Regions from separate parts of the Streptomyces sp. NPDC046805 genome, predicted to be linked through region 2. Evidence: predicted binding sites of a transcription regulator. Region 2 holds the regulator's gene; the other holds the start of a gene.
What was found. The regulator HrcA, encoded in region 2, represses chaperone genes, less so after heat shock. The targets are predictions, from matches to a motif close to TTNGCACTCNGNNNNNCNGAGTGCNAA.
Positions count from the first base shown of each region.

Region 1: the regulator HrcA is predicted to act here: its motif matches at 1,987-2,013, upstream of groES (co-chaperone GroES).

Region 1 is NZ_JBEYYC010000011.1:183,066-186,470, forward strand. Features, by position in the region: gene groL (chaperonin GroEL) at 1-1,411, opposite strand, end outside; gene groES (co-chaperone GroES) at 1,535-1,843, opposite strand; gene ABZ910_RS14845 (polysaccharide deacetylase family protein) at 2,185-2,997, opposite strand; gene ABZ910_RS14850 (polysaccharide deacetylase family protein) at 3,012-3,405, opposite strand, start outside.
Region 2 is NZ_JBEYYC010000006.1:176,459-179,863, forward strand. Features, by position in the region: gene ABZ910_RS09555 (DUF3097 domain-containing protein) at 1-233, opposite strand, end outside; gene ABZ910_RS09560 (MBL fold metallo-hydrolase) at 265-1,002, opposite strand; gene hrcA (heat-inducible transcriptional repressor HrcA) at 1,169-2,185, shown strand; gene dnaJ (molecular chaperone DnaJ) at 2,186-3,334, shown strand.

The sequences.
Region 1 (3,405 bases), on a different contig from region 2:
CCTTGACCTTGGAGACGATCACGTAGCCCTCGTGACCGGCGTTCTCCGCGATCCAGCGCAGCGGCTCGACGACGGCGTTGCGGACGACCTGGACACCGGTCGCCTCGTCGCCGGACTTGTCCAGACCGCCCTCCAGAGCCTTGGAGGCGTGGACCAGCGCGGAGCCACCACCGGAGACGATGCCCTCCTCGACCGCGGCGCGGGTCGCGGAGATGGCGTCCTCCAGACGGTGCTTCTTCTCCTTCAGCTCCACCTCGGTGGCGGCGCCGACCTTGATCACGCACACGCCGCCGGCCAGCTTCGCGAGGCGCTCCTGGAGCTTCTCGCGGTCCCAGTCGGAGTCGGTGGTCTCGATCTCGGCCTTGATCTGCGCGACGCGGCCCTCGACCTCGTCCTTCTTGCCGGCACCGTCGACGATCGTGGTGTCGTCCTTGGTGACGGTGACGCGACGGGCGCCGCCGAGCACGTCCAGGCCGACCTGGTCGAGCTTGAGGCCGACCTCCTCGGAGACGACCGTGGCGCCGGTGAGGACGGCCATGTCCTGCAGCATCGCCTTGCGGCGGTCGCCGAAGCCCGGGGCCTTCACCGCGACGGCGTTGAAGGTGCCGCGGATCTTGTTGACGACCAGGGTCGACAGGGCCTCGCCCTCGACGTCCTCGGCGATGATCAGCAGCGGCTTCGAGGCGCCGGCCTGAATGACCTTCTCGAGCAGCGGCAGCAGGTCCTGGATGGACGAGATCTTGCCCTGGGTGATCAGGATGTACGGGTCGTCGAGGACGGCCTCCATGCGCTCCTGGTCCGTCACGAAGTACGGCGACAGGTAGCCCTTGTCGAAGGCCATGCCCTCGGTGAAGTCCAGCTCCAGACCGAAGGTGTTGGACTCCTCGACGGTGATGACACCGTCCTTGCCGACCTTGTCCATCGCCTCGGCGATGAGCTCGCCGACCTGCTCGTCCTGGGCGGAGAGCGCGGCGACGGCGGCGATGTCGGACTTCTCGTCGATCGGCCGGGCCGAGCCGAGCAGGTCCTCGGAGACGGCGGCGACGGCGGCGTCGATGCCCTTCTTCAGGGCGGCCGGGGAGGCGCCGGCGGCGACGTTGCGCAGACCCTCGCGCACGAGCGCCTGGGCCAGCACGGTGGCGGTGGTCGTACCGTCACCCGCGATGTCGTTGGTCTTGGTCGCCACCTCCTTCACCAGCTGGGCGCCCATGTTCTCGAACGGGTCCTCGACCTCGACCTCACGGGCGATGGTGACACCGTCGTTGGTGATGGTGGGAGCGCCGAACTTCTTGTCGATGACGACGTTGCGGCCCTTGGGGCCGATCGTCACCTTGACCGTGTCGGCAAGCTTGTTGACGCCGCGCTCGAGGGCGCGACGGGCGTCCTCGTCGAACTTCAGGATCTTCGCCATGACAGCGTGAGCCCTCTCGGAAATCTTGGGGTGAAAGAAACTGCGCCCCGGGCGCCCGGCTTCTTATCGGTCGCGGGGGGCCAGGGGCGCAGTTCGAAGCAACTGAATGTGCTCGAGGGTGAATTACTTCTCGATGATCGCGAGAACGTCGCGAGCCGAGAGGACGAGGTAGTCCTCGCCGTTGTACTTCACCTCGGTGCCGCCGTACTTGCTGTACAGCACGGTGTCGCCGGTCTTGACGTCGAGCGGCAGACGCTCGCCGTTCTCGAAGCGGCCCGGGCCCACGGCCAGGACGACGCCCTCCTGGGGCTTCTCCTTGGCGGTGTCCGGGATGACCAGGCCAGAGGCCGTGGTCTGCTCGGCGTCGAGCGGCTGGACCACAATGCGGTCCTCAAGCGGCTTGATGGCAACCTTGCTGGCGGTCGTCACGATCCGACCTCCCCCTTCGGAGATCTCACGGGGTTAACTGTCTGAGGTGGCGACCAGGTCGATCCGTCGTCGCGGGTGCCGGACCTGCCCGTCGCGTTGTTGGCACTCTCCAGGGGGGAGTGCCAAGGCCGAGACTATGACTGCGATTAGCACTCGGTCAAGCGGAGTGCCAATTGCCTGCGGCGCGTCAGCCGAACTGGCCTGTCTGGGCGTACGGGTGTGCGGGCGCCCGGTGCTGCCGTGGCCGTCCTGGCGACTACCGCCCGCAGGCTTCGGCTGCCGGCCCGAACGGCCTCGCCCTCAAGCGCCGGACCGGGCTGGTCGTGCCTGCCGTGACCGAAAGGTCAGAGATAGTTCTCCAGGCGGCCCACCGTCAGGCCCTCCGACTCGACTCGGCGCAGGAGACGGGTGGTCCGCTCCCTGATGGTGGGACCGGTGGACTCGTCGGATCCGACCTCGACGATGTCGCCGGGGTGGAGGCGGTGCTCGCCCCGGGCGTAGGTGAGGCCGTCGGCGGTCGCGGTGGCGCGCCACAGGACGACGGCCGCGATGCCGCAGTCGGCGGCCGCGCGCAACGTCGTGGTGTCGTACCTGCCGTAGGGCGGGCGGAAGAGCCGGGGGCGGATGCCGAAGCGGGACTTGAGCTTGTCCTGCTGGCCGCAGATCTCGGCGCGCTGGCCGGCGTACGGCAGACCGGGCAGGGCCGGGTGGTCGAGGGTGTGGTTCTGGATGCCGGCGCCGACCGACAGCAGGCGCGCGAAGTGGCCGTACCCCGGTCCGACGACGCTGTCGGTGAGGAACATGCTGACGGGGAGCCGCAGTTCGCGGACCATGTCGACGAACCGCGGGTCACGCTCGGCGCCGTCGTCGTAGGTGAGGAAGACGACCTTGTCGCGGGTGGGGACACGGTCGACGACGGGCAGGGACGAGCCGGCCGCGCGCGGCGGCGCGGGGCGCGCCGCGGGCGCCGGGGCCGGGGCGAGCGGGGCGGGCAGTCCCCAGGTGCGGTACGGCTGCGACGCGGCCGGGCGGTGCGACCGTACGCCCTGGGCGGCCTTCTTACCGAGCCGTTCGATGGGGTCGACGGACTGGGCGCAGCCGGCGAGGAGGGCGGCCGCGGCCAGGACGGCTGCGGACGACGCCCGGCGGCGGCGCATGGCCTCGGGCCGCCTCACAGGTAGTCCTCCAGGCGCGCCACCGCATACCCCTCGCGGGTGACCTTGTTCAGGAAGCGCCGGATCATGTCGGGCAGGGTGCCGTTCCACTCCCTGAGGCCCTGGAAGTGGGAGAGGACGATGTCACCGGGGTGCAGGTGCGTGTCGTCCCCGCGGTACTCCCAGTGGTCGGCGAAGACCTCCTCCTCCCAGATCGGCGCGTACTTGATCCCGCAGGACCTGGCGGCGAGCAGGGTGTTCCGGTTGTAGTTGCCGTAGGGCGGGCGGAAGACGGTCGGGCGCCTGCCGAACTGCTTCGTCATGATGGCCTGCATGCCGCAGATCTCCTCCTCCTGCTCGTCGTAGGACAGGCCCGGCAGATAGGGGTGGTGCAGCGTGTGGTTGTCGAGG
Region 2 (3,405 bases):
ACGCGGTGCTTGCCGAAGCGGTCCTCCAGGGTCACCGTGCCCGCCTCGCAGCGGATCACCGCGCCGCAGAAACCGGTGCCGGGCTCCTCCACCACCAGGCCGGGCTCCGCCGGGACCTCAGGGACGGGTTTCGGCCTCTTCCATGGCGGGGTCAGGTCGGAGGAATACGGACGGAGGCGCGGGCCCGAAGGGCCCTCGTTGGAAGGGTGGTGGCCGGAGACGGGCGGGCGCATTCGGATGACGATAGGAGAAGCGCCTGGGTGATCATGGCGACACGCCGAAACGCGCCGCCAGCTCGTCGCGCTGCCCGCGCACGAACTCCGCGTCCACCACCGCTCCGTGACCGGGTACGTACAGCGCGTCCTCGCCGCCCAGGGCCAGCAGCCGGTCCAGGGCCGCGGGCCACTGCGACGGTACGGCGTCGGGGCCCGCCTGCGGCTCCCCGGACTCCTCGACCAGGTCGCCGCAGAAGACGACCTCCCGGTCGCCCGGAGCCGCTCCCGGGACCAGGATCGCCAGGTCGTACGCCGTGTGCCCCGGGCCCACGTTCGCCAGCAGCGCCTGGCGGCCGCCGCCCAGGTCCAGCGTCCACTCGCCGGAGACCAGGTGGCGGGGCGGGGCGAGGGCGGCGGCCGCCTCCTCCGCGTGAGGGGCCGGAAGGCCGCCCCGGATCGCGTCCCGGCGCAGCTCCTCGCGCTCGTACGCGAACGCCGTGTCCATGCCCACCGCCGCGAACACCTCCGCGTCCGGGAACGCCGCCGCGCCGAAGACGTGGTCGAAGTGGGGATGCGTGAGAGCGAGATGGGTCACACGATGGCCGGCCAGTTCCTGCGCCCGCGCGCGGATCCGCGCCCCCTCCGCGAGGCTCGATCCCGCGTCCACGACGAGCGCCGAGCCCTCGCCGAGCACCAGCCCCGCCGTGCAGTCCCAGCCGGGCAGGCGGCACCGGCCGACCCCCGTGGCCACCCGCTCCCACCCGGCCTCTTCCCAAGTCACCGTCATACCGCGACGCTAGCGGTGAGCCCCGTACCGGGCGTGGCGCTGCGACGACCGGCCTTGCCTGTGCCGTACCCCTCGGCCGTACACTTGGCCGGGGAACGTTGGCACTCGTATGCACAGAGTGCCAGGTGACAGGCAACGGGGACGACGACTTCCGGAGGTGAGCGCGATGCTGAGCGAACGCAGACTCCAAGTGTTGCGCGCCATCGTCCAGGACTACGTCGGCACCGAGGAGCCCGTGGGCTCGAAGGCGCTCACCGAGCGGCACCGGCTCGGGGTGTCCCCGGCCACCGTCCGCAACGACATGGCAGCCCTGGAGGACGAGGGGTTCATCGCCCAGCCGCACACCAGCGCCGGGCGCATCCCCACCGACAAGGGCTACCGGCTGTTCGTCGACAAGCTCGCGGGCGTCAAGCCGATGAGCGGGCCCGAGCGGCGCGCGATCCAGAACTTCCTCGACGGGGCCGTGGACCTCGACGACGTCGTGGCCCGTACGGTACGGCTGCTCGCGCAGCTCACCCGGCAGGTCGCCGTCGTGCAGTACCCCTCCCTGACCCGCTCGACCGTGCGGCACGTGGAGCTGCTGTCCCTCGCGCCCGCGCGGGTGATGCTCGTGCTGATCACGGACACCGGCCGGGTCGAGCAGCGGATGGTTGACTGCCCGGCGCCCTGCGGTGATGCGACCCTGGCGGATCTGCGGGCCCGGCTCAACAGCCGGGTCGCGGGCCGGCGCTTCACGGACGTCCCCCGTCTCGTGGAGGACCTGCCGGATGCCTTCGAGGTCGAGGATCGCGGTACGGTCTCGGCGGTGCTCTCCACCCTGTTGGAGACACTGGCCGAGGAGAACGAGGAGCGGCTGATGATCGGCGGTACCGCCAATCTGACCCGCTTCGGACATGACTTCCCCCTCACCATCCGTCCGGTGCTCGAGGCGCTGGAGGAGCAGGTCGTGCTCCTCAAGTTGCTTGGAGAGGCCGGGGATTCGGGCATGACCGTGCGCATCGGGCACGAGAATGCTTACGAGGGACTCAACTCCACCTCGGTGGTGTCGGTGGGCTACGGTTCGGGCGGCGAGGCAGTCGCCAAGCTCGGCGTGGTCGGACCGACCCGCATGGATTACCCGGGAACGATGGGAGCGGTACGCGCAGTGGCACGGTACGTCGGACAGATCCTGGCGGAGTCGTAAGTGGCCACGGACTTCTACGCCGTTCTCGGCGTGCGTCGCGACGCGTCGCAGGATGAGATCAAGAAGGCCTTCCGTAGGCTCGCCCGCGAGCTGCACCCGGACGTCAACCCGGATCCGAAGACCCAGGAGCGGTTCAAGGAGATCAACGCCGCTTATGAGGTGTTGTCGGACCCGCAGAAGAAGCAGGTCTACGACCTCGGCGGCGACCCGCTCTCGCAGGCCGGCGGAGCCGGTGCGGGCGCGGGTGCGGGTGGCTTCGGAGCCGGGGGCTTCGGCAACTTCTCGGACATCATGGACGCGTTCTTCGGCACGGCGTCGCAGCGCGGGCCGCGCTCGCGCACCCGCCGGGGCCAGGACGCGATGATCCGGCTGGAGGTCGAACTCGACGAGGCGGCCTTCGGCACGACGAAGGACATCCAGGTCGACACGGCGGTCGTCTGCAACACCTGCAACGGTGAGGGCGCCGCGCCGGGCACGACCGCCCAGACATGTGACATGTGCCGCGGCCGCGGCGAGGTGTCGCAGGTCACCCGGTCCTTCCTGGGCCAGGTCATGACCTCGCGCCCGTGCCCGCAGTGCCAGGGCTTCGGCACGGTCGTCCCCACGCCGTGCCCGGAGTGCGCCGGCGACGGCCGGGTCCGCTCGCGTCGGACCCTGACCGTCAAGATCCCGGCCGGTGTCGACAACGGCACCCGCATCCAGCTCGCCGGTGAGGGCGAGGTCGGGCCGGGCGGCGGTCCGGCCGGCGACCTGTACGTCGAGATCCACGAGCTGCCGCACTCGACCTTCCAGCGGCGCGGCGACGACCTGCACTGCACGGTCACGATCCCGATGACGGCGGCGGCCCTCGGCACCAAGGTGCCGTTGGAGACGCTGGACGGCATGGAGGAGGTCGACATCCGGCCCGGCACCCAGTCCGGCCAGTCGATCCCGCTGCACGGCCGGGGCATCACGCACCTGCGCGGCGGCGGCCGGGGCGACCTCATCGTCCACGTCGAGGTCCAGACCCCGACCAAGCTCGACCCCGAGCAGGAGCGCGTCCTGCGCGAGCTGTCCAAGCTGCGCGGCGAGGAGCGGCCCCAGGGCCAGTTCCAGCCGGGTCAGCAGGGGCTGTTCTCGCGCTTGAAGGATGCGTTCAACGGTCGCTGATGCGAGCGGCCGGTGCGGCCGGGGGTCCGGGGGTCGCTCCCCGGGCAGGCACAGTCAGCCGGGTCGGCAGG